Regions from separate parts of the Peribacillus sp. QJM3NY_7 genome, predicted to be linked through region 3. Evidence: riboswitches for the same ligand, from Rfam matches in the RefSeq annotation. Region 3 holds a riboswitch; each other region holds the start of a gene.
The links. Region 3 has a riboswitch for thiamine pyrophosphate ahead of thiC (phosphomethylpyrimidine synthase ThiC). Riboswitches for the same ligand answer to the same signal wherever they lie in the genome.
Positions count from the first base shown of each region.

Region 1 (10,224 bases), 2.3 Mb from region 3:
CACAGACGCTTGTGTCGAGGAGGCTTGGCAGACAGTCGGCGGAAAGGGAGCGGATCTCTGAAATCAACTGGAATGTTTTCTTGAAAAAACTGCAGGCTGGTCTCATCCCGAATATGTTTAAGACTAGTTAATCCTTTAAGTTTTTTTCTGTAATCCTTTAAAGGAATGAAGAGATGTGCGACACTCCTGCCGAATAACTGGGTAGCCGAGACCCCACAGGCGCATGCTTTGATGAGCTTGGCAGACAGTCGGTGAAGAGGGATCGGGTTTCGAAAATCAGCGGAATTTTTAAAAAGAAAAACTGAAGGCAAACTCACTTTAGGAATTGTCTACAGGCTTAAGGGAGTGGATTCCTACACCCGCTCTCTTTTTTAATTTGTAAAAATAAATAGAAATTTTAGAGAAGTATCTTGTATAATGAGTAGGTACTAAGAGTTCATAATTGGAGGGGAAGAATATGAAGCGTGAAGACTTATTGGCTCCGGAACATTACAACTTAGTGAGTGAAATGGAACGTTATGCAAAAGATCCAGGTAAAGTTGCCGTACTTTGGGAGAACGAAACCGGAGATAAAAAACAACTTACATATGAGAATTTATTAAAAAGTGCAAATAAAATTGGAAATGCCTTCAAGAAAAAAGGACTGGGTAAAGGTGATACGGTCCTCATCATAATTCCCCGTTTGGTGGAAGCTTATCAAGTGTATTTAGCAGCATTGAAAATTGGCATGATTGTCATCCCTTGTTCTGAAATGCTTCGTGCGAAGGACTTGCAGTACCGAGTCAACCATGGTGATGTCAAAGGAATCATCAGTTATCATGAATATACTGACGAATTGAATGAAATAGAAGGAGCGGAAAGCCTCCTGAAGTTTTCAATCGGAAAACGAATCGAAAATTGGCTGGATTTGAATGAGCTCGCCGATGAGGAATCCGATCAGCTGACCATGGCTGACACGAAGAGTGAGGATATGGCATTCTTATCGTATACTTCCGGAACGACAGGAAATCCAAAAGGGGTCGTCCATACACATGGCTGGGCTTATGCCCATTTGAAAACGTCCGCTGCAAACTGGCTAGGAATCAGCGAAACGGACGTCGTTTGGGCAACTGCAGGCCCAGGGTGGCAAAAGTGGATCTGGAGTCCTTTCCTGGCGGTTCTGGGGACAGGAGCGACAGGCCTTGCCTATCATGGAAAGTTCGAGGCGAAAAAATATCTTCAGCTGCTTCAGGACTACAAAGTGAATGCATTATGCTGTACACCAACCGAGTATCGATTGATTGCAAAGGTGGATAACCTTGATGATTATGATTTATCCCATCTTCATAGTGCCGTATCAGCAGGAGAGCCTTTAAATCAAAAAGTGTTCGAGGTCTTTAAGAACCATTTCCAGATTGAAGTGCGTGATGGGTATGGACAGACCGAAAATACCTTGTTGGTTGGTGTAACGAAAGGCATGGAAATTAAATTGGGCTCCATGGGCAAACCGACTCCGGGCAACCATGTGGAAATCATCGATGACTCCGGTAAACCTTGTTCTCCTGGCGTAGTGGGGGATATTGCCGTACATGTCGATACACCTGCTCTTTTTAAAGAATATTTTAAAGATCCCGAGCGGACATCGCAGCAATTCCGCGGGGACTATTATATCACCGGCGATCAAGCGAAAAAGGATGAGGATGGTTATTTCTGGTTTGAGGGTCGTTCTGATGATATCATCATCAGTTCGGGATATACGATCGGACCGTTTGAAGTGGAAGATGCACTCGTTAAGCATCCATATGTTAAAGAGTGTGCCGTTATAGCAAGTCCTGATGAAATAAGGGGAAATGTGGTCAAGGCGTATGTCGTCTTGATGGATGATATCGATCCGAACAGCCAGGACTTGATCAAGACGCTTCAATCGCACGTGAAAGAATTGACTGCTCCATATAAATATCCAAGGAAAATCGAATTTTTAGAAGAGCTGCCCAAAACGACATCAGGTAAAATCAAACGGGTGGATTTACGGAAAAGGGAAGAAGCACTCCTTAACAATTGATCGAAATGCATGAACGTCAGCCTTCAAGGCTGGCGTTTTTTTATTGACAGGGACTTGGGTAAAAGCATAAATATGGGAATTCGTGTTATGAGATGGTACACTTACTGCATATCTGCACAGTAACAATCATTTAATAAGGAGTGTAAAGCCGGAATGGGAACGTTATGGTTCAATGGGTCGATTTATACGATGATTAAAGAAAATGATCAAGTGGAGGCAGTATTCACTGAAAAGGGGGTAATTGTTGATACCGGCAGCCTGGACCATTTGAAAAATGAATATGCCGGCAATATTTCCAGGGAAATCGACTTAAAAGGACAAACGATGCTGCCGGGATTAGTGGATAGTCACCTTCATTTGGTCGGACATGGTGAGAGACTGCTTCGTCTAGACCTCTCTTTGATGGATAGCAGGGAGTCGATCATGAAATCCTTGAAGGAAAAGTGCTTAAAGACCCCGGCCGGAAAGTGGATCGTTGCCGAAGGGTGGAATGAAAATGAATGGCCGAGGCCTGAATTGATATTACGGGATGAGCTTGATGCGATATCGGCAGATCATCCCATCGTATTGAAAAGGGTCTGCCGTCATGCCTTGGTGGTCAATTCCCGGGCCCTTTTGGAAGCGGATATTAAAGAAGATATAAAAGAACCTTCAGGCGGGGTGATCTGCCGTTATCCTGACGGACGTTTAAATGGATTATTTAAAGAAAGCCAGGCGCAGAACCTTATTTTAGACAGCCTTCCCGGCATTGATCAAGAGTATATCGAAAACGCACTCACAGAGGCCATAGAAGACGCATATAAGCTAGGTTTGACTGGCGGTCATACCGAGGACCTCCATTACTACAATGGCTTCATGCCGACATATCAGGCGTTTAAATCGGTAATCGAGGACCGGGAAATGGCCTTTCGCGCCAACTTGCTCGTCCATCACGAAGCGTTAGAAGAAATGCTGGCAGCAGGCGGCGGCTATCAGAAAGGTACGCGATATATCAAATTCGACAGCATGAAGATCTTTACCGACGGCTCCTTAGGCGGACGCACAGCCCTGTTGAGCGAACCTTATGTAGATCAAAAGAATACGAATGGAGTCGCGATATTCACTGAAAACGAGCTTCAGGAATGGGTGAAAAAAGCAAGGTCTGCCGGAATGCCGATTGCTGTCCATGCGATTGGCGATCTCGCTTTTGAATACGTATTGAATGCAATTGAAGCCCTCCCCCCGAAAAAGGGACAGAGGGACCGGCTCATCCATGCGCAGATTGTACGGCCGGAGCTTTTGGAGCGGGCGGCAAAGCTGCCGGTAATCTTTGATATTCAACCGGGGTTCGTTCCGTCCGATTTTCCGTGGGTGGAAGAAAAGGTATCAGCCAATCTATTGGAATCCTCCTATGCCTGGAGAACCTATTTGAACATGGGCATCATTTGTGCGGGAGGGTCGGATGCACCCATTGAACCATTAAATCCGATTTTGGGCATTCATGCCGCTGTCACAAGGATGAAAATCAACAGTGAGGACCGTACCGTATATGGTTTGTCTGAAAGGCTTTCCGTTTTCGAGGCTTTCGCATTGTATACCAAAGGGAGTGCTGCAGCAATCGGCCAGGAAAAACGCCGCGGTGTGATCAATAAAGGGTACGATGCCGATTTTACCGTGTTTAATCTGGATGTCTTTGCTGTTGCACCGGATGATCTCCTGAAAGCTGAGGCGGTCATGACGGTCATCGATGACAAAATCATGTATGATAAAAATTAACAGTTGCAAAAAAAGAAATGGAAATACAAAATTGTTAGATGGAATTAGATAAAGGAATGTAAATGGAAAGAAGGCTTGTTATGAAAGTGGATCAACAAAAAGAAGGGGCGATTTATGCAGCCCTTTCTTACATGATGTGGGGAGTTGTGCCGGTTTACTGGAAGTTCCTTCAGGGAGTCGGTGCAATAGAAATTTTAGCTCAGAGGGTATTATGGTCTTTCGTGTTCATGCTGGTTTTATTGATGTTCATGAAAAAATGGCAGGCGTTTCTAGATTATGTCAAAAACATAATGGGCAATCCGAAACTCTTTACGGCATTACTGACGGCGTCACTGCTTGTTACAGCCAATTGGGGAGTGTTCATATGGGCCGTTAACTCAGGACGGATCCTCGACACGAGCCTTGGATATTATATCAATCCGCTCGTCAGTGTACTATTGGGAGTGATAGTCTTAAAAGAAAAATTGAGCGGGGCCCAAATTATTTCATTCCTGCTTGCAGGAATCGGAGTCTTGATCCTTGGCATTCATTTCGGCACGATCCCGTGGATCTCTCTTGTTTTGGCCATGACCTTTGGATTATACGGTCTGGCAAAAAAAATGATCAAGGCCGAATCGGCAATCGGGCTGACGCTCGAAACGATGATGGTAACGCCTCTGGCCCTAGGCTACCTGATTTACTTGATGAACAGGTCGGAAATGCAATTCTTTACAGACGGGAGCACAAGCTTGCTGTTGGTGGGCGGCGGGATTGCCACGGCATTGCCTCTTTTATATTTTGCAAAAGGGGCCGAGAAGATCCCGTTATCGATGCTAGGCATTTTTCAGTATATCGCTCCGACCTTATCTTTATTGATCGGGGTATTCGTCTATCATGAAAGTTTCACCAAAGCACATCTTTTAGCCTTTTTGTTCATATGGTCAGCCTTGGCTGTTTATACACTATCCATTACGAAATGGGGGCAGGCAAGTGCCCGCAGGTTCAAAGGCAAAGGCAATATTGGTGCGTGAAAAGAAAAAAATGCTTGGGGAAATTTCTCCCCAAGCATTTTTTTATGTCGATATTCAATAAAACGGATTTATGGCATAGGCGAAATGCCAGGGTCATGAAAGGTATATCTTCGAACCTATTTCAGAAACAATACAATTGGAAAGGCTGGCAGGACTGTTATCGGGCTTGGCACGGGGGTTATTTAGTTGGAATTGTCTATAGAAGGAACTATCCAGGAAAATGATATGCGTTGTCAGAAATGCTGATATGGTGGCGAATGGCTTTCTATTGCTATTTAATTCATCGATGATTCCCTGTGCAGTGGTAATCCCGATCCCGTGGCCATAAAAGAGGTTATTCCCTAATAATATGGCATTTTCACCTTGCCATTCAGGGGTTGCCAAGTCGTGATCAGGGTTTTTGAAGTAAACGCAATCACCTGGTGAATAATCCCTTCCTTGGTGAACGATGAGAGCCATATTCCTTGGAGGGCGAAAGTCATATAAAAATAGGTCTGAAAAAAGATAGTCGAAATTCCTGGGGCCGATTAAATCCAAAATCGCCTTTAAAAAAGTGACGACCATTGCCGTCCCGCATTCGAAGGCATAAAGCCCTCCATTCATGAAAATGTCAACGAGCGCAGCATGAGGGAGAATCCCTGGCTGAAGGGTAAAGGTGCCATCCTTTGAAAGGTGCCAATAACGTTGATTGGATTGAGACTCCTCAAGTGTGGAAAAATCCGGACCGCTTTTATCCAACGCAATAGCTGCCTCTATGACTCGGTTCCTCAGCTGTATCTCGAAATTAAAATCCCCAAAGTTCCGGTATTCAAAAACGTTAGAATCTTCCGCCAAGCATTGAAGAGTTTCAAGCGATTTGGCAGAGGCTGTACCTGGTTGGATTTGACTGACATCTAACCATTTGTGATTAATCTTTATCATGACATATCCACCTTTTGCTAATAAAATTAAGGGTTTAATAAAACCAGTAAACAAAAATGTCTACACGTTATGCTCATTATATGAATGCTTGAAAAGAAATGACTATTTGGAACGTGTCCGCCGCCGTTGCAGCCAAGAATGATCGGAACGGAAAGAGGCAGAGTTATTTTGCTTTCAATGATTTTCGTTCAAAAGATATTTGAAGTGCCAGGAATACTTTTCCAATTAGAGAGAAGAAGCAAATTAGTATTCCTTTTTCCCCATGAATTGATATAATGAGAGAGAAAAGTTCATATGTGCGAGAAATGTAGGGGGGCCAGTACTGCTGGCTGAGATTGCATCCATTAGATGCTGACTCTTTGAACCTGATCTGGGTGATGCCAGCGGAGGGAACATATTATGACTGATTTTCTGTTTTGTATGTTAACGTCCGAATTCATCTTCGGGCGTTTTTTGCTTTTTTATCCAGTATTTGAATAGCCCTGGAGCCCTATTATGGTTCCGGCATATGAATCTTATAAGATGTGTAGGAGGATAATGACTTGAATAAATTCTTACCACTGTTAACTTCGTTCTTCCTTTTAGCTGGATGCGGAGCAGGCGGAACTAATGAAAAAGAAGAAGCATCTAAAAATGAAGAATTAAAGAAGGTATCGGTCGTGCTCGATTGGACACCGAATACAAACCATACAGGATTGTATGTAGCCAAGGAAAAAGGTTATTTTAAAGAACAAGGTCTTGATGTGGAAATTATCATGCCAGGTGAAGCTGGAGCTGATAAGCTTGTCGCTTCAGGGAAATCTGAATTTGGCGTGAGCTATCAAGAGGGCATAACGCAGGCCCGCGTACAGGGTGTGCCGATTGTTTCGGTAGCTGCCGTCATCCAGCATAATACTTCGGGATTCGCTTCCCCTGAGGCTAAGGACATTAAGACTCCCAAGGATTTTGAAGGGAAAACGTATGGTGGCTGGGGATCTCCGGTTGAAAAGGCCATTATTGATTCACTCATGAAAAAGGAAAATGCGGATGTAAATGAAGTGGACATAGTCAATACAGGAGACATGGATTTTTTCACTTCGGTTAAAAGGGATATAGATTTTGCCTGGATTTATTATGGTTGGACAGGCATTGAGGCTGAGTTACGAAATGAAAAGCTTAATATGGTGTACTTAACCGAATACTCTGATAAGCTTGATTACTATACGCCTGTTTTGACTACAAATGAAAAGATGATAAAAGAAGATCCCGAGACTGTTAAAGCATTCGTTCATGCAGCTTCGAAAGGGTACCAGTTTGCGATTAAGAATCCTGATGATGCAGCAGATATGTTAATTGAGTCTGCACCGGATCTTGATCCAAAACTAGTGAAGAAAAGCCAGGAGTGGCTTGCAGCCAAGTATCAGGATGATGCTCCGCGATGGGGTGAACAAAAGCTTGAAATTTGGAAGAATTACAGTGAGTGGATGACTGAAAATAAGCTTCTTGAAGGTGATTTCGATCCTGAAAAGGCATTTACCAATGAATTTTTACCAAAATAGGAGGAAATACAATGGCCAATTCATTAATTAGTATACAAATTATTCCTAAAGGGGAAAATGTCATCCCTATGGTCGATGAAGCAATCAAGATCATTGAAGAATCAGGTGTCAAGTATGAGGTTCACCCGCTTGAAACGACAATGGAGGGGGAGCTTTCCGAGCTTTTTGCCGTGATAGAAAAAATGAATGTAAGAATGATTGAAATAGGATCGCCGAATGTCATTTCCCAAGTGAAAATATTATATCAGCCAAGCGGGATTACGATGGATACGTTAACGGAGAAATATCGGGCATGATCGGAAGGGGAATTTGGAAGAAGGGGGCTCCCTTCTTTCTTTTATTATTGTTGCTGATTGTATGGGAGTCAGTGACAGTCTTATTGAAAGTTGAAGAATGGCTGCTTCCCGCTCCATCGGCCATTTTCATTGAAGGAATAGAGTCGTCCCGCAATCTTTACGGACACCTTATATCCACAACCGAGCTTGCGTTGTCAGGTTTTTTTATTGGAAGCTGCATCGGCTTATTGATCGCGGCAATCCTACACCTATTTCCAGGTGTGAAGGACGCGGTTTATCCTCTGCTCATACTATCACAAAATATACCTATCATTGTTTTGGCGCCGCTTTTGGTGATCTGGTTTGGCTTTGGCATGCTGCCTAAGTTAATCGTGATTTCACTTGTATGTTTTTTTCCGGTTGCGGTCGCATCATTGGATGGTTTTCGCCAGACACCATACGAGCTTAAGCATTATTTCAAGATGATGGGAGCGGGGGAAAACCAGTTATTTTGGAAGCTGGAACTTCCTCACTCGATCCCGTTCATTTTCTCCGGCCTGAAAATTTCGGCTACCTATAGTGTAATGGGTGCGGTTATTTCGGAATGGCTTGGGGCAAAATCGGGGATTGGTGTTTATATGACTCTCGCCTCTTCAGCGTTCAGGACAGATCGGGTGTTTGTAGCCATTTTCATCATTATGGGAATGAGCCTGATTTTTTTTGGAATCATCACTTTCCTGGAGAAATACTTGGTTTCTTGGAAGAGAAAGGAGGGCGAAAAGGGTGAAGCTGGAAATTAAAGACGTCTCCTATTCTTTCGATGGTAAGCAGAATATATTGGAGAATATGAATTTCCATGTGAATGATGGGGAATTCGTCACGATCCTTGGGCCATCGGGAAGCGGTAAAAGTACATTGTTTCACTTGATCGGCGGGATTTTGAAGCCTGATCATGGCATCATTTCATTGGATGGTAAAAAGATAAATGGCTTAAAGGGACATATCAGCTATATGCCTCAGCAGCCTTCCCTTTTACCTTGGAGAACGGTATTGGAAAATGTTTTGCTTGGAAGTGAACTTGCTGGGACCAGAGATAAAGAAAAGGCAAAAAACCTTTTGATGAAAGCTGGTTTAGAAGAATACGATAAAGCATATCCCCATGAATTATCTGGAGGCATGAAGCAAAGGGCCGCATTCATTCGGAGTATCTTAAGTCCACAGGACTTGATGTGCCTGGACGAACCCTTTTCTGCCTTGGATGAACTGACAAGATTGCAAATGCAACAATGGCTGTTGTCGGTTTGGGAAGAAAATCGGAGGTCGGTGCTTTTTGTCACTCACAGCATAGATGAAGCGGTTTTCCTATCAGATAGAATTTATGTGTTATCAGCAAAACCGGCTGCTGTCATCAAAGAAGTGAAAGTTCCATTTTCAAGACCAAGAAGAGAAGAACAGCTTCTTAGTGATGAATTTATTCATTTGAAGAGAGAATTATATGCAGCACTCAAGCCAACTTTCACTACTTAAGTAAGGAGGCGGTACCATTTGAGAATCATCGACAGCCATATCCATTTGGATAAGTATGATATTGTTAAGCGAAAGCAGATCCTGAAAGACATGGAAAAGGTTCAGTTGGAATCCTTGCTGACTGTTTCCATGAATTTGGCTTCTTCGATAAACAATTATCAGCTTTCACTTAAAGATTCACGAATTAAGCCTGCCTTTGGTTTTCATCCAGAGCAGCCCCTCCCGAGTGATGAAGAAGTGTATGAATTATTGAGCTGGATGCGGGAACATCGTCACGATATGGTTGCCATAGGCGAGGTTGGGCTGCCCTATTACTTAAGGCAGGAAAACCCCAATATTGATAACACAGCATATATAGTGATACTGGAGAGGTTCCTGACCTTAGCTAAAGAGATTGAAAAGCCGGTTATCCTTCATGCCGTTCATGACGATGCACCTATCGTTTGCGACCTTTTGGATAAGCATCAAATTACAAGGGCACACTTTCATTGGTTTAAAGGCGATATCCGGACAGTTGAAAGAATGGCCGAAAAGGGCTACCGCATTTCGATTACACCTGATGTTTGTTATGAGAGGGAAATACAGGAATTAGTTTCGACCTATCCACTTAAGCTGATGATGATAGAAACGGATGGACCATGGCCGTTTGAAGGGGTTTTCAATGGGGAATGGACCCATCCCGGCATGATGCATGAAAGTGTGCGTCAAATTGCTTCGATTAAAGGATTGCCGATTGAGGATGTCTATGAAGCCCTTTATCAAAATACGAAAGATTTTTATCATATATAAAGGTACCGGTTATCATATCCGGTACCTTTTTTCGTTTGGCTCTTTTCGTAAAGATTGTTGTTTTTAAAACGAAACTATTTAAGGTTGATTGGAGCGGAAGAGCGAGACTCCTGCGGGAGCAGCGGGACAGGTGAGACCCCACAGGCGTTTACGCCGAGGAGGCTCACCGCCCGCACCAAGGAAAGCGAGCATCTGGAGGGGAAATCAACCACAACTCACTACTGGTAAATAGCAACAAATTATGTGAAAACAGCCTTTCGTTTAAAGAAAGGTCCTTTTAACCTTTTCCCAAAAGGAATTGTCTTTTAGCTTAACGGTCTTGATGACCTTACCGCTTAACCGGACCTTTACCTTTTCGACATGATTGA
Region 1 is NZ_CM149663.1:4,024,215-4,034,438, reverse strand. It holds gene mbcS (acyl-CoA synthetase MbcS) at 458-2,041, shown strand; gene AC0VX1_RS19300 (amidohydrolase) at 2,195-3,796, shown strand; gene rarD (EamA family transporter RarD) at 3,877-4,806, shown strand; gene AC0VX1_RS19290 (protein-glutamine gamma-glutamyltransferase) at 4,900-5,727, opposite strand; TPP riboswitch at 6,027-6,136, shown strand; gene AC0VX1_RS19285 (ABC transporter substrate-binding protein) at 6,270-7,265, shown strand; gene AC0VX1_RS19280 (thiamine-binding protein) at 7,277-7,561, shown strand; gene AC0VX1_RS19275 (ABC transporter permease) at 7,558-8,340, shown strand; gene AC0VX1_RS19270 (ABC transporter ATP-binding protein) at 8,330-9,067, shown strand; gene AC0VX1_RS19265 (TatD family hydrolase) at 9,086-9,856, shown strand; gene AC0VX1_RS19260 (NAD kinase) at 10,118-10,224, opposite strand, start outside.
Region 1: linked by a shared signal. The riboswitch ahead of AC0VX1_RS19285 (ABC transporter substrate-binding protein) and the one ahead of thiC (phosphomethylpyrimidine synthase ThiC) in region 3 are both predicted to bind thiamine pyrophosphate.

Region 2 (10,224 bases), 600 kb from region 3:
AGCTTTTGGGCGGTTGGCTGGATTTTGGCAGCACTCATATCCTATTTCATCATACCGGCTTATGGTTGGCGGGTTGCATTATTATTGAGCGCAGTTCCAGCTTTATATGCGCTGTATCTACGCTTGAAACTGCCGGATTCACCAAAGTATACGGAACTTGAAAAAAAGCAAAGACCATCTGTATTAAGCAATATGAAAAGTGTCTGGAAAAAGGATTACTCCCGTCAGACCCTTGTATTGTGGATTCTATGGTTTTGCGTGGTCTTTTCCTATTATGGGATGTTTTTATGGCTGCCAAGTGTGATGGTCCTTAAAGGCTTCAGCATGATTCAAAGCTTTGAATATGTTTTGATCATGACGCTCGCACAGCTTCCGGGTTATTTTTCAGCTGCATGGCTGATAGAGAAGATGGGACGTAAATTCGTTTTGATCACATACTTAATTGGGACGGCCGTCAGTGCCTTTTTCTTTGGATCGGCAGAGGGGCTGGCACTGCTGATAGTTTCCGGAATGTTCCTCTCTTTCTTCAACCTGGGGGCATGGGGGGCACTTTATGCGTACACACCTGAACAGTATCCAACATCAGTTCGCGGTACAGGGGCTGGGTTAGCTGCAGGGATCGGGAGGATTGGCGGTGTTCTTGGACCTTTGCTTGTTGGGTATTTAGTTGCCGCAGACACCCCGATTTCTTCGATTTTCACCATTTTTACAATTGCTATTTTAGTGGGGGCAGTTGCCGTGGCTTTTGGGAAGGAAACAAAGAATACCGTTTTGACATAAACAAAGGATGGGGACTGCATGCAGTCCCCATCCTTTTGTTATTTAAAGTCTTTTATGATCTTTAAAAGGGATTCGGAGGCAGTCTTCGGATTATCTGCATTCATGATGGCCGATACGACTGCGGTACCTGATAGTCCGCTATCAGAAAGAGCGGAAATGTTATCGGCAGTGATACCCCCGATGGCTACTGCGGGAATGGATACGCCGCGGCAAATTTCCCCCAGATCCTCAAGTGCCATTAGGGTTGCATCTTGTTTGGTCTTGGTGGGGAAAACGGAACCGACTCCGATATAATCCGCTCCATTTCGTTCGGCTTCGAGTGCTTCTTCAAGAGTGGAGACAGATACACCGACAATCATATCTTCAGGAACCATTTTTTTGACGACAGGCAGTGGAAGGTCATCTTGCCCAATATGAATTCCGTCCGCTCCAACCGCAAGTGCTATATCCACCCGGTCATTGATGATAAGGGGAATGGAAAGCTCATTCAATAACTGTTTTAATGCAGATGCTTTTTCATAAAAGGAGAGGGAGGAATTGTTTTTCTCTCTAAGTTGTACGATCGAGACTCCTCCTGAAACAGATTCTGCAATGATTTTGGTCAATTCTTCTATTGCTATGGACTCTTCCGTAACTAAATACAGGCTTAAATCAATTTGGGACTTCTTCACTTATTTTCACCTCATGCATCCAGATTTCCTTATCCATTCTTGATATGGCATCGATTAATCGCACACGGAAAGTACCTGTTCCTTCATCCTTTTGAAGGGTTGCGGCTGCTAGTTCCCCTGAAATGCTCATTGTTGAGATACCGGCAATTGCTGCAGAATAGAAATCATCGGTGACTCCGGAAAAAGTTCCGATAAGAGCAGTGGACATGCAACCGGTACCTGTAACATTAGTTAAAAGGAGGTTCCCGTTATCGATGATGGACGTATGTTTTCCATCGCTGACCGCATCCTTAGCTCCGCTGACCACGATGATGCTATTCAATTCATTTGCCGCTCGTGCAGCCAGCTCTGCATTGCTAATCGCAAGTTCCCCCGAATCCACCCCGCGAGTAACGGTATCCCCACCCATCAATGACAGGATTTCACTCGCATTTCCGCGAATGATTTGGAAAGTAATCTTACTTAGGAGCTCTTTGACTTGCTCTGTACGATAGGAGGTGGCACCAACGCCCACCGGGTCCAAAATGACCGGGATGTCCAGGGCATTTGCCGTTTTACCGGCAATCTCCATTGCTTCCAAGGCCTTATCATCGATCGTACCGAAATTCAGGACCAATGCATCTGCTAATTTGACCATATCCGCCACTTCTCTTGGGCTCGATGTCATTACTGGTGAACCTCCGATGGCAAGGGTGGCATTTGCACAGTCATTGACCGTAACAAAGTTGGTGATTTGGTGAACGAGTGGTTTCCTTTCTCTTACCTTCATAAATAAATCGGCTGAAGAAACCTTCATAATAAGTCACTCCTTTCTTTTTTTGAATATGAATGAAAATGATGGACAGGTCCATGACCTTTACCGATTGAAAAGCTATTGCGTATCGCTTCGGAAATATAGGTCTTGGCTTGTTCGATCGACACTTGCAATGGCAGTCCATTTGCCAGGTTAGATGTAATGGCGGATGATAGGGTACAGCCCGTACCATGAGTGTTTTTTGTATGAATGCGCTCTCCCTTGATCCAGTGGAAGTCAGTCCCATCATAAAAAAGATCATTTGGATTTCCTGCTGCATGGCCGCCTTTAAGTAAAACGGCTTTGGGACCCATTTCTTGTATCGAAATGCATGCCCTGTAGAAATCTTGTTTCGTCCGAATCGGGAAGCCAGTAAGTACTTCCGCTTCTGGTACATTGGGTGTTACAAGATTTGCAAGCGGAAGCAATTCCATTTTTAAGGCAGAGACGGCCTTTTCGTCGAGCAAATGGTGGCCGCTTTTGGAAATCATGACAGGGTCAAGGATAACGATGGCAGGCATGAAGGTTTTGAGGGACGCAGCGACCGTTTCCACGATTTCTTTTGATCCAAGCATGCCTATTTTTACTGCATCGACAGGAATATCTTCAAAGATAGCTGCAATTTGATCCGATATGATAGCTGTTTCAATGGGCTGTACAGAACGGACCTCCATTGTGTTTTGGGCAGTTACGGCTGTGATGGCAGACATTCCAAATACACCATGTGCAGAAAATGTTTTTAAATCCGCTTGTATTCCAGCACCGCCCCCTGAATCAGAGCCTGCGATCGTTAATGCTGTTTTCATAAAAAAACCCCTTCATATAAGTATTTTTTAGCAATATTTTAAGTAATATGAAAGCTAAAATCGCACCTGCGAATGAACTGAACATAAAAGCCGGTAAAAAACCAAAAAGAGCAGCTTTTTCTCCCAATAGGAGGGTGGCAAGCGGATAACAGGCCAGGGAACCGAGAAAGCCGGTCCCGATCACTTCCCCTAAACAGGCGAATTTTAAGCTTTGTGTTTTTCGGTAAAGGATGGCGGCCAAAAGTGCACCAATCATGCTGCCGGGAAAGGCGAAAATTGAACCGGTACCAATCATGTTTCTAATGATGGAAACTAAAAAAGCTTGTGTCACCGCATATGCAGGCCCCAATAGAACCGCCGTCAGGACATTTGCCAGATGTTGAATAGGAAAGATTTTTGCAAATCCTGCAGGGATGAAAATAAATGAACTGGTAAGCGTCGTTAAAGCCGTGATCATGGCAGTCAATGTCAGTTTCTTGATAGGGTTCATCCTCATGTCAACCACCTATAGAGGCCAATCCTGCTCATTTTGAACCATGTCCCAGAATAAATATTCATATCGGGAAGTAACCAAAAAGTGCTTTTCTAATCTAAGAAGTTCCTTTTCAGGCATGCCTTCCGTCAATTCTTCCAACAAAGCGATCAGCCACTTGTGTGCTTCCCCGAATTCAGGAGATGAATAGGACCTTATCCAATCTGCGTAGCGATTGTTTTCCAGTGCTGCTCCATTTTGTTCTTTTAATAGCAAACCGATTTCATAATAATCCCAAGCGCAGGGCAGGAGACAGGCGATCAAGTCTGCCAAAGTCCCATGCTGAGCTGCATTTAGCATGTAACCTGTATAGGCTAGAGTGGTTGGAGTAGGTTCTGTATTTTCCAATTCCTTGGAGCTGATCCCGAATTCGGAAGCATAATGCCGATGAATATCCATTTCCACTTGAAGGGTTTCATTTAAAATGCTCGCAAATTTTGCCATGGTTTCGATGTTATGGGCTTTGATGACACCTAAAGCAAAGAGCTTGGAATAATCCATGAGATAGACATAGTCCTGCTTCAGGTAATAGGCAAATTTCTTTTCAGGAAGTGTGCCGTTTCCAATTGCCTGGACAAAGGCATGTGAATGGTTCCTTTTCCAAATCTCTTTTGCCCGTGCATGCAGTCTATCACTGAATGTTTCTAATTTTGTATTCTCCATTGTTCATCCTCCTATAGAATGGCTCCCTTTGTTAAATAAAAACCCCGTTCCTGAATACGGAACGGGGTAGATGGATATAGTCTGTAAAATGGACGATATCATCCACTTCCCTCCGCCGGTATGAGCCGGTTCAGGTTCAAAGGGTCCGGAACTAATTCCATCTCAGTCTTAAAAAAGACTCCCCTAGTGGTGTGAATTGTATGTAATTACTGACATCATATCAGAAAGACAAGAAAATGCAACCCGTATTTGAAAGAGGAATCACTTTATGTCCAGGAAAAAAGGGAGAACCAGGTAATTGACTTTTGAAGATTATTAGGATAGAATCATTTCTACATCATTATATATTGAATTCTTATCCAGAGAGGTGGAGGGACTTGGCCCTAAGAAACCTCGGCAGCGGACCCGTTTAGGGAACTGTGCTAAATCCAACAAGCATATGCTTGGAAGATAAGAAGAGCCGAACGGACACTGTCAGCCTCTTCTTACATTAGAAGGGGCTTTTATTTTTGGGAAATAACGTTTAGTGACATACTAGAAAAGGTATATATAATTTGGTGAAATCAAACAAGTTGATAAAGTTTAGCTAACTAGAAGCAGGCACTAGGACGGAAAGGAGCCATTTACATGGCAGAATTATTTAAGAGGATTGAACAGAGGAAGGCAAAACTCATTGAAGAGCTATTGGCCAATGGAGTATACAAAACCTCTGATGAAAGGCACCTTTATGATGCCCCATTAAAAGTACTTGAAGATGAATATAAGATTGTTATAAATAGACCTAATAACGAGTCACCTTCTGAATGGATGACATAGTAATACAATATTTGGATTTTTGAATAAGGGATATGATGTAAGCATTCGCAGTCTACACTAGTGGATGCTTTTTTTGCGTTTATTAGAAAACGACACAAATTATACATAATTAAATAACAAAATAGGTGTTTTGTCACATTTGACCTATAAAATAACACATTTAATTTCTGGAAAATAGTTGATTTTAACTAGTGATTTCATTATGATAAAAGTGTAAAAATATTGAATAAATGGGAGGTGGCTATGATGCCTTGCCGTAAGGTAACTATAGAAAAAGTAGAAGAGAAGAGACAGGAAATGATAAAGTTGGGAGCGATTTACGGCTTAACAAGTCTGCAGACTGTACAAGCCAGCCAAGAATTGGATATGCTATTGAATGCGTTAGCAAGTAAAAGAGATTCTGAATATTTTTCCCTTCAAGAAGCATATAGGTATTTTTAAATTAGCAATTCAACCTGTATTAATCTAAAAAAGCTACTGCTCAAGGCAATAGCTCTAAAGAATTATATTTAAATATCGACACGTTTACCTAGAATGATCAAATCCCGCTCAATGCCATCCATCTCGGCAACTTGAGGTAAATGTGCCCATTCTTCAAACCCGAATTTAGAAAAAAGCTTAAGGCTTGGTGTATTATGGGCGAAAATGAAACCCAATAAAGTCTTAACACCTAATTTTGGACTCAATTCAATTGCCTTTCGAATCGAAATTTGTCCAATTCCTTTTCCCCGGAAATAATCATCAATGTAAATGCTGATTTCGGCAGTGGAATTATATGCCGGTCGGCCATAAAAGGATTGAAAGCTCATCCATCCAGCGGTTTTCCCTTCTATAGTAATGATATATAGCGGTCTACTTTCTGAATGATGTTCCTCAAACCATTTAACCCTCGATTGGACGGATACAGGTTCCGTATCTGCCGTGACCATCCTTGAAGCAATTGTCGAATTATATATTTCAACAATTCTGGGTAGATCAGATAGTTCTGCCTCTCTAAACTCTATGTGTTCTTCCATGATTTAAACTCCTAACTATCATTTATTCAATCTCCAGAATGTAGGGTAATCCCGTTTTTGGTTTTAGGGACGTTGAATGAAACCCAATCCATTGAAAGTTTTATATTATCATACACTCTTTATTCTTTATCTGACAATTCTTTTTTATGTTAGTACTGCAGATTTTTTGGGTATGAAAAAGATTAAATACTTCTAGTAAAAAACAAGAGGAGAACCAAATGAAAAAATTGGCAGGTATATTGATTATCGTACTGGTTATATGTTTTGCTGCATATGAATTTCAGGCCTCGGAGTCGGAAGATGTGCAAAGGGTCATGGCTTTTGGAGATTCATTAACCTATGGAAAAGGGGATAAGGACGGGGAAGGATATATAGATGGCCTTGAAGATGAATTGAATAATCCCCAATCGGAGCAAAAAGTGAGTTTTTGGAATTACGGTATTAAAGGCCAGGAAACGGATGGGGTGATGAAACAGCTAGATGATTACCGAATTAAAACGAAACTTGATGAAGCCGATACTTTCATTGTTTTTATTGGAACGAATGACTTGATCAATAGTAATGGCGGGAACTTGGAGAAAATAAGTGACCGAAAAATCAATGAGGGTAAACGGGAATATATCAACCATCTGAAAAAGATTACATCAACACTGATAGAGGCAAACGATAAAGCGGATATTCTGGTAATAGGACTATATAACCCAATTAAAGACAATCAAAAACTTGAAAAGCACATTCGCGATTATAACGAGTCAATAAAGGGATTAGCGGATAAAGATGAAAGGATTTTATTCATTCCTACAAATGATCTTTTTGAAGATGAAAAGAAAACAAAGTATTTCAGTGATAAGTTACATCCGAATGAAAAAGGGTATCAGCTCATTGCGAATCGGGTTTTGGAAAGTTATGATTTCAAATGAAACCAAACATGCACTGAAAGGCTTTCTGTGCATGTTTGCCTGCTAAGTTGCTAGGTATTTGATATCGCTTAGTTGAGGGAACTGTAAGTCATGGAGCTGCTTGTATCGGCCGTTGTTTAGCATTAACTGGTCATGTGTTCCTTTTTCAAGAACCTGCCCTTTTTCCAGAACGATGATTTGATCGGCATCATGAATGGTCGATAAACGATGTGCAATGACTATTGAAGTCCGTTTTTTCATTAAACGTGACAAGGCTTGCTGGATCAAATGTTCAGATTCTGTATCCAAGGCCGCCGCCGTTGCTTCATCAAGAATGATGATTTGCGGATTTTTCAAAAGTGCCCTGGCAATGGCAATGCGCTGTTTTTGTCCGCCTGAAAGCTTGACTCCGCGCTCTCCGATCTGAGAATCATAACCATCAGGAAAGGCACAGATAAAGTCATGCGCATTTGCCGCTTTGGCGGATTCGATGATTTCATAATCTGTAGCATTAAGTTTGCCATACACGATGTTATCACGGATGGAACCATTGAATAGAATGATATCCTGAGAAACAATTCCCATTTGTCCCCGTAATGACTTCAGTGACACATCTTTGATATTATGTCCATCCATTTTAATCGTTCCATTTTGCGGATCATAAAATCGGATCAGTAGGCTCGTGATGGTCGATTTTCCTGCGCCGGAGGAGCCGACCAGAGCGGTTACTTGACCAGCTTTCATGGTCAGGTTTAGATTGCCGAGAACTGGAACAGTCTCATCATAAGCAAAGTCAACACTTTTAAACTCAATTTTCTTTTTTATGGCATGGAGTTCAATGGCATTTCCCTTGTCACTTATTTCAGGTTTGGTTTCCAATATTTCAGTTATCCGCTCAAAGGCGGCGGCTGATTGCTGGACAATGCTGATTACCCGGCTAAAGTTGCGAACGGGACTCTGCAGTAACCTCAAATAGGCGAGAAAGGCCACGATTAATCCTATTGTGAATTCACCTTCCATTACTTGCCAAGCACCGAACACAATGACTGCTACAAGACCGATATTGTTCAATAAATCAATAATCGGCCCGAACATGGAACGCAGCCGAACGGACTTAAGGTTTGCAGTCATATTTTCCTGATTACGCTCCGCAAACCTCCTTGATTCGAATTCTTCATTTGTAAAAGATTGAATGAGCCGCATTCCTGAAATCGAATCCTGTAACTGGTTGCTGACATCTCCTGCGGAACTTTGTACAGACCTAAATGACATCCTGATGCGTTTCCCGAATACCCTTGTGATATAGAACATGAAAGGGAATGTAATAAGAAGGACAATGGTAAGCTTCCAGTTAATGAAAAGCATATATACCGCTACGGCAATGAAGGTCACCGTGTCAGTCAAGACTTGAAGCATGCTCGAAGAGATGAGCTGCTGCAGTAAATTGACATCATTGGTCAACGCGACATTAAGTACCAGTCCGGTTTTTATCAAAGAATTTCATATCCAGTGTTTGAATATGTTCATACATGCTATTGCGTATATCCATGATGGCCTTTTGACCGACCTTGGAAACGATATAGCTGTTAAAGTAGTTCAGTATAGCCAATAAGATTGCAGTACAAAGAATTCCTGCACCAATCCAGATCAACGAGTCATATCTTTTTTCGGGAATGATTTTATCAATCGTAAATTGTGTCAATTGGGGGATGGAGAACTCCATTTAATCGTGCTGATACCAAGACGATGGGCAAGCGGTGCAAAGATTTCCAACGTCTCATTCGATATCCTACTCTGCTTTTCCTGCGGCAGATGCTTCAATGTCCGCATATTATCTCAAGCAATGAAATGAAAAGCATGATACATAAAACCAAAGAGCAAAACTTCCATTTCGACGGGACCCGATTGAACATTTGTTTAAGCATCAACCATATGCTTCCTTTTGAGGGTATTGCATGTATTGCACTGCGCCCTTTGTGGCTGAATGGAATATGTCCTCCACTCATAACGATCACTCCTATTTTACTGTCCTAGATGATTTTTGCCTTTATGACTATCATAGAGCTTTTCTAAAAATAGACAACTTTAAATCGGTTCGTTTTGTCAAAAAAAGAATTATTATTTTACACTTTCCTATAGGACATGGAATAATTAAAGGAGATTAGCGAGGCTGATAAGAGGAGATGCTAAAATGAATGAAAATGAAAAAATCAGGGGAGAACTTTTAAATGCGGTCAACGGACTATCGGATGAACAGCTGAACGCCCAACCTGAAACAGGAAGATGGAGCATCATCCAGGTTTTGGATCATTTATATTTAATGGAGAGGGCCATAACAAAGAGCATTTCCGATAAATTGAAAAGCGATGAAAGCATTCCTGCTGTGGATAAACCGATAGAACTTACGTTAAATCGTAAAATGAAGGTCCAGGCCCCGCCATTTGTCACTCCGTCGGAATCATACCAAACTTTGAGTGAAGTTAAGGAGAAGTTGTCCGAATCCCGAAAAGCTTTTGTACATGTCGTTGACCATGCAAAGGAAATTGATCTCGAACAAAAGTCTTTTACGCATCCTTTGTTCAAAGATTTAAGCCTGAAGCAATGGATTCCGTTCGTGGGACTGCATGAAAAACGGCATTTATTGCAAATTGAAGAATTAAAAGCAAAGTTATAATAGAAGAAAAACTCATCCGTCTCTGGTTGAGTTTTTCATTTTCAGATAGATATTTTCGTAAAGGAAGGATTTTTTAAGTGAAAGCCACTTGGATAAGGACATGTTTGGTATTGGGCTTTTTCGGATTGCTGCTGTGGCTATTGTTCAAGTATATGCTTCCGCCTGATCTAGACGAAATCGAACTGACTGACGAGCTGAATCCGATCGTAGCCGAAAAAAAAGACGAGCTCATTCAACTGGCTAAGGACAAAGGCATCCCGGTAATCATTACGGCCGGATTCCGGTCTTTAGCCGAGCAAAATGAACTCTATGAAAAGGGCCGATCAGACCCGGGCAACATCGTAACGAATGCAAGAGGTGGCGAGTCGCTGCATAATTTCGGTTTGGCGATAGATTTTGCCCTCCTTAACAAACAAGGCGAGGCCATTTGGGATATGAGTTATGACGGTAACGATAATGGAAAGTCGGACTGGATGGAAGTCGTAACAATCGCTAAAGGGTTAGGTTTCGATTGGGGAGGGGATTGGGCAGGGTTCAAGGATTATCCGCATTTACAAATGACATTTGGCTTAAG
Region 2 is NZ_CM149663.1:1,430,802-1,441,025, forward strand. It holds gene AC0VX1_RS06930 (MFS transporter) at 1-780, shown strand, start outside; gene thiE (thiamine phosphate synthase) at 819-1,451, opposite strand; gene thiM (hydroxyethylthiazole kinase) at 1,432-2,247, opposite strand; gene thiD (bifunctional hydroxymethylpyrimidine kinase/phosphomethylpyrimidine kinase) at 2,244-3,050, opposite strand; gene thiW (energy coupling factor transporter S component ThiW) at 3,019-3,540, opposite strand; gene tenA (thiaminase II) at 3,556-4,245, opposite strand; TPP riboswitch at 4,336-4,440, opposite strand; SAM riboswitch class I at 4,598-4,702, shown strand; gene AC0VX1_RS06960 (Fur-regulated basic protein FbpA) at 4,873-5,061, shown strand; gene AC0VX1_RS06965 (Spo0E family sporulation regulatory protein-aspartic acid phosphatase) at 5,308-5,502, shown strand; gene AC0VX1_RS06970 (GNAT family N-acetyltransferase) at 5,571-6,077, opposite strand; gene AC0VX1_RS06975 (DUF459 domain-containing protein) at 6,296-6,997, shown strand; gene AC0VX1_RS06980 (ABC transporter ATP-binding protein) at 7,040-8,470, opposite strand; gene AC0VX1_RS06985 (ABC transporter transmembrane domain-containing protein) at 8,445-8,678, opposite strand; partial or broken gene AC0VX1_RS06990 (HD domain-containing protein) at 8,696-8,809, opposite strand; gene AC0VX1_RS06995 (DinB family protein) at 9,168-9,650, shown strand; gene AC0VX1_RS07000 (M15 family metallopeptidase) at 9,803-10,224, shown strand, end outside.
Region 2: linked by a shared signal. The riboswitch ahead of tenA (thiaminase II) and the one ahead of thiC (phosphomethylpyrimidine synthase ThiC) in region 3 are both predicted to bind thiamine pyrophosphate.

Region 3 (10,224 bases):
GATAGGTTATTTTAACCATTTTAACTACTATATTATTTCTTTACATTATATTCGCTGTAGATTCACATTCCCCTTTTAAAATAATGGTAATAATAGGAGGGAGAGAGGGAAATGAAAACGAATCTAAAGAAATTCGGTTTTTGTATGATGAGTGCGGCCTTTATATTGCAGGCTACTTCAATGGGGGCCTCCGCTGCAAATGGAAATCATTCCAATTCATCTATTCATGAGAAGAAAATTGTGAATGTCGCACATAGGGGAGCTTCTGGTTATGCACCTGAACATACCATTCCCGCTTATCAAATGGGAGAACAAATGAAAGGCGACTACATAGAAATCGATCTTCAAATGACCAAGGATGGTAGATTGGTAGCAATGCATGATGAAAAAGTGGATCGTACAACGAATGGTACTGGACTTGTGAAGGATTTAACGCTGGCAGAAATCAAGAAACTGGACGCCGGTACTTGGTTCAATGAAAAATATCCACAATTGGCAAAAGAGGGATATGAAGGGTTAAAGGTCCCTACTCTTGAAGAAGTCTTTAAGAAGTTTGGAAAGAAGGCCAATTACTATATCGAAACAAAGTCCCCTGATGTGTATCCAGGGATGGAAGAAGAACTTCTGCAGGTTCTGGAAGAATATAAAATGGTGGATTCGAAGGGCCGTACAAACAATGTATTAATACAATCGTTCAGTAAAGAAAGCCTTATGAAGGTTCATGACTTGAATCCAAAGTTACCTCTTGTGCAACTTTTTTCATACAAGACCCAAGCAACCATTTCCGATGAAGAATTGGAATCCATAAAGGAATATGCAGTTGGCGTTGGCCCGAACTTCAGTAAAGTTGACGGACAATATGTGAAGATGGTTCGAAACCATGACCTCCAATTCCATCCATATACAGTAAATGAAAGAGCCGATATGAAAAAGGCGCTTGAGTGGGGTGCAACGGGGCTGTTTACGAATTATCCCGATGTGTTCAACGAGGTACTAAGTGAGTATAAACACAAAGATAATGGAAATAAAGTTACTAAATAAATGGATTCAAATGTGAGTTCCGGTTTCCGGAGCTTTTTTTTGTATCCAGGTGCAGCATAATGGGCGATTAATTCTTGGGGAAATTAGATGTCCATAGGCTTAGTAGTCTTTCGGACGGGTATATAAAATAAATCAAGAAAATTTTAGGAGGTTGATTATGAAGGCTGTAACTTTTCAAGGAGCAAAAGATATACAGGTAAAACAGGTTGAAGATCCGAAACTTCAGGAAAAGGATGATATTATCGTCCGAGTGACTTCAACAGCTATATGCGGGTCCGACCTCCATATATATCAGGGGGCTTTGCCGACGCATAAAGATTATGTCATTGGCCATGAACCGATGGGCATCGTCGAAGAAGTGGGTCCGGAAGTGACAAAGGTGAAAAAAGGGGATAGGGTTGTCCTGCCTTTCAACATTTCTTGCGGGCACTGTTATTATTGTGAACATGATATGGAGAGTCAATGTGATAATTCCAACCCTAATGAAGCGGTGGATACAGGCGGGTACTTTGGTTTTACGGAACGATATGGGAACTATCCAGGCGGGCAGGCAGAATATTTAAGGGTACCATATGGAAACTTCATGCCGTTTGTCATCCCAGAGTCATGCGAACTAGAAGATGAGTCGCTTTTGTTCATGTCCGATGTGCTGCCAACCGCATATTGGAGTGTAGAGAACGCTGGCGTCAATAAAGATGATACGGTAGCGATATTGGGCTGTGGACCGATTGGCTTGATGGCTCAGAAGTTCGCTTGGATGAAAGGAGCAAAAAGGGTCATTGCCATCGACAATCTACCTTATAGACTCAATAAGGCTAAACGGATGAATAAGGTAGAGGCGTATAACTTCGATGAATATAACGATATGGGCAGCTACATTAAGGAAATCACTTCAGGCGGGGCCGATGTAGTTATAGATTGTGTGGGAATGGATGGGAAGAAATCGACGATAGAGGCGATTGAGCAAAAGCTGAAACTTCAGGGTGGAACGTTAAGTGCGATCGAGATTGCCCTTAACGCCGTACGTAAATTCGGCACGATTCAACTGACTGGCGTATACGGTTCGAAATATAATATGTTCCCATTAGGCAATATATTTGAGCGAAACATTAACCTGAAAATGGGACAAGCACCAGTCATTCACTACATGCCAAAGCTTTTTGATGAAATCACGGCTGGAAAGTTCGACCCCACGGAAATCATATCCCATAAAGTCCCTCTCGAAAAAGCGAGTGAGGCTTATCAAATCTTTAACGATCATGAAGATGAATGTATTAAAGTGGTGCTAAAGCCGTAATCTGAAGCTCATAAAAAGTCCAATGCATGGAGTTGCATTGGACTTTTTGGTTATGTTCATAAATAGTTAATGGTTTATTATGGATAAACGTATAAAAGAGGTTTGAAATATGAATGATAGTTATGCCTTTGAACCGAAGAAATCAGGTTTACACTGATTTTTTTACTATAATGGGTGGATTCGTTTCAGGGGAATCCGGAAATGTGACGACTGACCCTTCAATTGATGAAGGAGAATATGCCAAGTGAACTTGAATAAGGGTTTTTGGTAATGAAATGGAGTATTTATATTATATAATGATAGTGACAAAAGGAGGATGTTCAGATGGTATATAACTCGGCAGCAGAACTTTGTGAAGGGTTTGGTTATCCGCCCGTTCACGTTAAATTGACGATAGAGATCATCGATAAGAGATTGGGACCTGTAAAGGCAGAAGCGGAGATTGCCATCAAGCCTGTTAAGGCAAAGGGATATCTGGAAGTACTGGTGGAAGAATTGGAATCGGAGCATATCTTTGCCGATGAAAATGGCAGTATCTATGGCAGCTTCGGCATCGATCAAAGCATCCAGATATATGATGAGGTCCTGACTACCATTCCGTTCGAAGAGATAATGGGAAATGAAAATTGGAAAGAGACAGTTGAGGAATCCATCACGGCGGATAAACTAAAGGAACAACTGGGGAAATCCCTAAATGATTATCAATTCAGTGATTTGAGCGGGAAATATAAATTCAGGAAAAGATGTAAGATAACAGAACTCCAATTCATAGATTAAACGAAAGGAGAAGGCGATATGCTTTCTCTTTTTTACATATGGCCATAATATTTTTCCTTATGATAATTAAATGCTTGCAGTGACACAATCTGTGAGAACCTTTAACCATACACAAGGGGCGCTCAGTAGGTTTTTAATGGTTTCAACTTGCATTTATTATATTGCTTTACATAGGTTAATATATTGTTAAGGGCTTTTATAAGAAATAGAAACGAATATTTTAAAAGATATAAAGGAGAATATATGAAAATTGGTTTGGTACGGCATTTTAAGGTGGCACATGAATTTCCTACTGGGAAATCTGTGACGGCGGATGATATGAAGCAATGGTTTGTGGACTATGATGCAGCGGATATTATTTATGGAACGACTTTATTTGGCTTGGAGGAATGGCAGGAATGTTATTGCAGTGATATGTCGAGAGCCGTCAAGACAGCGGAACACATCTTTCCAGGCACGGTTCATCGGATGGAGGAGCTGCGGGAAATACCTTCTCCCCCTCTGAGAGGAAGGATTAAGCTGCCGTTCATCCTTTGGGCCATCTGGATTCGCTGCTGCTCGGTGATCAACAAGCAGACAAGGGCGGAAATTAAGTTTGCTGAGCAAAGAATCAAAAAAGTATTGGATGAAATCTTTGCAAAGGGGGAAAGGAATGTTCTGATCGTGAGTCATGCCGCCCTCATGGTATATATGAGGAAAGAGCTGATCCGACGGGGGTTCACCGGTCCAAAGTTCAAGATTGCCAGTAATGGAAAATTGTATGTATTTGAAAGCGGAAAAGGGAAATGAATATATGGTTCCCCCGGGAAAAGGTAAGCCATTTTGCGAAGAAAGAGGCATGCATTTTCCGAATAGTTATTCTTTTTTTATTGGTTGTGGTTTATTATTGTAATAGTGTAATTTTTACGAATTCAATATTGGGGAAAGAGGGGTGGACATTTTGCTGAAGGCAGTTTTTTTTGATTTAGATGATACATTACTATGGGATCAGAAAAGTGTAAAAGAGGCTTTTGTGGCCACATGCGAAGTTGCCAAGGAGAAATATGGTCTGAATGTCGACGAGTTTGAAGAAGCGGTGCGGAAGGAAGCGCGTGATCTTTATTCTTCTTACGATACATATGCATTCACTCAAATGATCGGAATCAACCCATTTGAGGGACTATGGGGGAATTTTCAGGATGATCATGATGAATTCCGGAAGATGGCCGGGATTGTACCGGCTTATCGGAAAGAAGCGTGGACGAGGGGCTTGAAGGCATTAGGGATCGATGACCCGGAATTTGGGCTTGAACTGGCAGAACGTTTTCCGGCCGAAAGACGCAAAAAGCCATTTATCTATGAAGAAACATTCCGTGTTCTGGATGAATTAAAAGGGAAGTACAAATTGCTATTGCTTACGAACGGATCTCCTGAGCTGCAAAATACCAAACTTGAAATAACGCCTGAACTGGTTCCTTATTTCGACCAAATCGTAATTTCAGGCGCATTTGGACGAGGTAAACCGGATGCCTCCATTTTTGAGCATGCTTTGGAAATCATGGAGCTAGATAAGGATGAAGTATTGATGGTCGGCGATAATTTAATGACCGATATCCTTGGAGCATCACGGGTAGGCATAAAGTCGGTTTGGATAAATCGCCATGATAAGGAACGGAATGAAGTGATTCCAACCTACGAAATCACGCATTTAGAGGAGCTTTTCCCTATCCTTGGGAGCCTGGGGAATTAATTGGCGGTCCTCCTCCAAATAACAAATTTTAGATGATTGCAGAGAAAATACTAGGTCTTTTAAATTATTTACAGAATGAAAAGGGTGAGATATAGTTACCCTGTAATCAATTAAATTATTCAGACTAGGGGTGTCCAATAAAAGTTGGGCTGAGAGAGAAGCGCTTAAGCTTCTTAACCCTCAGGACCTGATCTGGTTCATACCAGCGTGGGGAAGTTAGAATCTACTTAACGATGACCTTTCAACTGGTCATTTCTGTAGTCATACTAACGTTAGCCGGGTCTTAAATATGAGACCTGGCTTTTTCGTGCGAAATGGATTGGATTTTGTCCTTTTTAAATGAACTTAAAAAGGAGAAATGAAATCATGAAGAGTAATTCAGTAAATGACATGAACGTTTCAATTATGTCCAGTTTTGCCGGGAGTAAAAAAGTGTATGTTGAGGGATCTAGACCCGATATTAAAGTACCTATGCGTGAAATTGAGCTAAGTCCGACGACAGGGGCATTCGGCGAAGAGGAGAATCCGCCTTTACGTGTATATGATACAAGCGGCTTCTATACGGATTCAGAATATCCGATTGATATTCATAAAGGCCTTGCCCCGATTAGACGCAGCTGGGTTCTGGAACGGGAAGATGTTGAAGAGTATGAAGGGCGTGAAATAAAGCCGGAAGATAACGGATATAGAAAAGTGGAGTCACAATCCAATGCCGAAGTTTTTCCGGGATTGAAAAGAAAACCATTGCGTGCGGTGAAAGGGAAAAACGTAACCCAGCTCCATTATGCCCGCAAAGGGATCATTACTCCAGAAATGGAGTTCATTTCGATCAGGGAAAATGTAGCCCCTGAGTTTGTAAGGGAAGAGGTAGCTAGCGGGCGGGCAATCATTCCGGCAAATATTAACCATCCTGAAAGTGAGCCCATGATCATCGGACGTAATTTTCACGTGAAGATAAATGCGAATATTGGAAATTCAGCTGTCAGTTCATCGATCGAAGCTGAAGTGGAGAAAATGACTTGGGCTACACGATGGGGTGCAGACAACATAATGGATCTTTCCACAGGAAAGAATATTCACACGACGCGGGAATGGATTATCAGGAATTCACCTGTGCCTGTTGGGACGGTTCCGATATATCAAGCATTGGAAAAAGTGAATGGGGTCGCGGAAGATTTAAATTGGGAAGTATTCCGGGATACATTAATCGAGCAGGCTGAGCAAGGTGTCGATTACTTCACCATACACGCTGGTGTGCTTTTGCGATACATCCCAATGACAGCAAAGCGAGTTACGGGTATTGTTTCCCGGGGAGGCTCCATCATGGCACAATGGTGCTTGGCTCACCACCAAGAAAGCTTTCTCTATACACACTTTGAAGAGATTTGTGAAATCATGAAGACGTATGATGTTTCTTTCTCATTAGGTGACGGTCTCCGTCCGGGATCCATTGCAGATGCAAACGATGAGGCACAATTTGCGGAATTGGAAACACTTGGGGAATTGACGAAGATTGCTTGGAAGCACGATGTTCAAGTCATGGTGGAGGGACCCGGTCACGTACCGATGCATTTGATTAAAGAAAATATGGATAAACAGCTGGAAGTCTGTCAAGAAGCACCATTCTATACCCTGGGACCATTGACGACGGACATAGCTCCTGGATACGACCATATCACTTCTGCGATTGGTGCTGCCATGATTGGATGGTTTGGAACGGCCATGCTTTGCTATGTGACACCGAAAGAGCATTTGGGACTTCCGAATAAAGAGGATGTTCGGGTAGGGGTCATTACTTATAAAATTGCAGCACACGCAGCTGATCTTGCAAAAGGCCATCCGCAGGCAAGAAAACGGGATGATGCCCTTTCGAAGGCTAGATTCGAATTTCGTTGGAGAGATCAATTCAATCTTTCCCTTGATCCTGAAAGGGCGGTTGAATATCACGATGAAACTCTTCCGGCAGAAGGTGCCAAAACAGCCCATTTCTGTTCAATGTGCGGACCGAAATTCTGCAGTATGAGAATCTCTCAGGACATCCGTGATTTGGCGAAGGAAAAGGGTCTGGGCTTTGAGTCGGTAATCGATGAAGGGCTTAAAGAAAAAGCGAATGAATTTAGGAAAACGGATGGAAAAATCTATCAATGATTCCGACGAGAGGGAGAATTCGATGAATCGGGTAATCCAGATAAAAGTTGAAATGAAACAGTTGGAAACTCAATTGGAGCAGCTGAAAAGGGAGCTGAATATTTTTCGGGAGAATTGCAACCATGAATTTGTGAAAAATGATTATAGTCAACAATGTACAAAGTGCCACTTGATCGAAAGTCTTCAATGGTAATGATTCCTTAATCGTCCTTATGGAATGAATCCCTTAATCATGTTGATTCGATTACAAAACATGATTAAGGGGATCTATCATTACTTATTATTTACATACTTGTTTTATTGATATGAAGGGGAGGAGGGACAAGCCATCCTTTTTCCTTATTCAATCTTAGGAAGTCAGCACCCAATGCAGCTTTGTTGGTATGGAATTGCGCAAACATCTGTGCAATATCTTCGCGGATGCATTGACCCATCATTTGGCTGCAAGCAACTAATCCTGCATTAATATCGATTGATACTGAAGCGGAGATTTCAGGATCTTGAAGACGTGCCCCGACGGGAATATCCTCCAAATTAGCTTTAGGCCTTTCAGGTGGTGAGGGAGGCAGTCCTACGTTATTTTCTTTTAATAATGATTCAAGTTGGTCATGTTCCTGTTTCCCTTGATCGATCACTTCAACAAGCAATTTATGCAGGTCTTTGTCGCCAGTATGATTAAGCATGGTTTGATGACAGGCAATCAACCCTTTTGTAGTTGTTAGAAATGCCCATGTTCCAAAAACCTCTCCGTAATGCATAGGCTCATCTTTCGGATTTCCGCTTAAAATTCCCATAACCATCCTCCTTGAAATTCATTAACGAATTTAAGTTACCCTGAATTCATCCAAGCATGCATCGTTGGTGTTTGGGAAATGTTAGAGGGCTTTTAATGCTTACCCTTTTATTCCTTGCAGCCATTCTTGATAACATTCATCACACAGCATTTCATTTCTATCCGTGTCAGTAATTTGAAATGTTACTATATGGATTTTTTTTTCTTCCGTGACATCACTACAATAGAAGCATTGATGTGTCATTAGAAATCCTCCCATGTATATAAAGTGTTTATAGTTTAAAGCGCCACGGTTTTTTTATACAGAAAAAATGATGCAGCAGTTTATTGGTCTTCTTGGAAGAGTTTAGATTGAATAATCTTGTTGGGGTTTAACATACTAAACGTGTTCGCTTGATTGATAAAATGAGGAGGGAAATACAATGCAAAACCAATATCAACAAGGTCAAGTACACCAGAACATGCAAACGGGTGCCATCCCCCCACAATTGAATCACGGTGGTCACGAAGTATTCGATGTACATGAAGTGCTGTCGGGAGCGATCGGTACTTTAAACACGTATACTCTTTTGCGTCAGCATGTCCAAGATCAGGAATTACTCGACATTCTGGATCGTCAATATCAGTTCATCCAAGATGAATATAATATTTCATTGGAGTGCTTCCAAACGGGCCAGGATCCTTCTAAACCAACTCAGAGCTACAAAATGAATCAAGGTAACGATTTTATATATGGATTGACACCAACTCAGCCCAAAAAACCTTTGCAATCCGTATCGGAAATTACGGATGAATGCATTTCAGGCTTGATGCTTGCGGCTGTTAAGTCTGCGGCATCCATGAAGGCGATGGCAGCGCTTGAAATAACGAATCCGGTGGTTCGCCGCGTATTTGCAGATTCCGTTCCGAACTGCATTGAAATGGCCTATGAGATTTCGATATATCAAAACAAACATCATTATTACCAAGTTCCGCAGCTTGCACAGCAGGATATGCAACAAATGATGAATTCGTATGCCCCCGCACAAGGAAATAACAACAACATGAGTCATTAAAAGCAGTTATTAATAACATAAAGAAGGGATAGGACTGATTCTCCTATCCCTTCTTTATCATTGTTTCATCTGATTTATTTCCTGAATGCATTCCTGGATGAGGGTAACAGCCTGACTCATGGTTGCTCCTCCTCCAAATGCCGCGGTCACACCAATGGCTTCAAGAATTTCTTGTTCGGAACAGCCTTGATCAAGACATCCTTTTGTATGATAGATAATACAGTATTCATCTTGTGAATATAAGCTTATTCCTAGTGCGATAAGCTGTTTTTCTTTCTTGGACAATTGACCTTCTTTAAAGCACTCTTCCGTAAATGAATTGAATTTCTCAGCAAGATCTGGCATTTTATGCGTAAAGACACCGATTCCAGCTTTATAATCACGAAGAGCATTTTCAGTAGAATTGTTCGCTTCATATTCCATTTTTCATTCAGCTCCATCCAAAATTTTTTCATCAAAAATTAGTATGAGCTAAATGTTGGACGATTAAACAGAAACGCAGGAGTTTACCGAAGTAATCATGGAACCGCCTTCCTACAAGGCAAGTGACCCCTTGGGCCGGGTGGCTTTGAACCATTGATAGCAAAGGATGCATATAAGTGCAACGTCAATCGCATCACCAGCATAGTACATTAACATTCCGCCATTTTCCGCTTGTACCTTGGTGACTCCGCTTGGCGGGTGGGCAAAAATATATTTAGAAAGGATATCATGGCCGGCCAGTGAAATTGTAAATACGATAGCTCGAAACATGAAGCTGAACCTGTGGGGTGCAGGGTCCATATAAATCATAGACGCAGTGAATAGATAGCCCGCTATGAACACGTGAAAATGCACTAATGCATGCAGAAGGGCATTCTGATGCATCAACCGGTACAGACCAGTCGTATAAAGGATCCAAAGCCCTCCAATATTAAGCGCAGAGGCAGTGATTGGATTGCTTAAAAATCGCAGCGGCCAACTTTTCAACACCTTTGAAAGGCGTCTTGCTGATTGTACATCAAGTGTTCGCAGTGCAAGCGTAATGGGTGCAGCAAGCACGAGCAGGATGGGTGCAATCATTCCAAGCAGTAAATGACCAACCATATGCGCCGTGAAGTCCATATGCGCACGATTGGCTATTGGGCCTATGATTGCAGAGGCTGCACAGAGAGTGCCAAGAATCCAAAAGAAGGTACGGTATAATGGCCATTTTTTATAGCGGCGGTTCGAAACGATGACAGCTGCGATATAAATCACTAAACCCGGCATGAGTAGCATCAATAAAATCGGTTCAAAACCAGTTCCGTTATCATGAATATGTCCATTACTGTGCATTGCTGGCGTCTTCTTTCATTTTAAGTAAGCTGCGCCTTGTTTGAATGACGAGGGTAATGCCGATCAA
Region 3 is NZ_CM149663.1:828,181-838,404, forward strand. It holds gene AC0VX1_RS03975 (glycerophosphodiester phosphodiesterase) at 112-1,041, shown strand; gene AC0VX1_RS03980 (zinc-dependent alcohol dehydrogenase) at 1,199-2,338, shown strand; gene AC0VX1_RS03985 (hypothetical protein) at 2,663-3,115, shown strand; gene AC0VX1_RS03990 (histidine phosphatase family protein) at 3,359-3,904, shown strand; gene AC0VX1_RS03995 (HAD family hydrolase) at 4,056-4,844, shown strand; TPP riboswitch at 4,961-5,075, shown strand; gene thiC (phosphomethylpyrimidine synthase ThiC) at 5,211-6,992, shown strand; gene AC0VX1_RS04005 (hypothetical protein) at 7,015-7,185, shown strand; gene AC0VX1_RS04010 (DUF3231 family protein) at 7,277-7,786, opposite strand; gene AC0VX1_RS04015 (hypothetical protein) at 7,886-8,029, opposite strand; gene AC0VX1_RS04020 (spore coat protein) at 8,208-8,840, shown strand; gene AC0VX1_RS04025 (carboxymuconolactone decarboxylase family protein) at 8,898-9,263, opposite strand; gene AC0VX1_RS04030 (cytochrome c oxidase assembly protein) at 9,375-10,100, opposite strand; gene AC0VX1_RS04035 (DUF2243 domain-containing protein) at 10,147-10,224, opposite strand, start outside.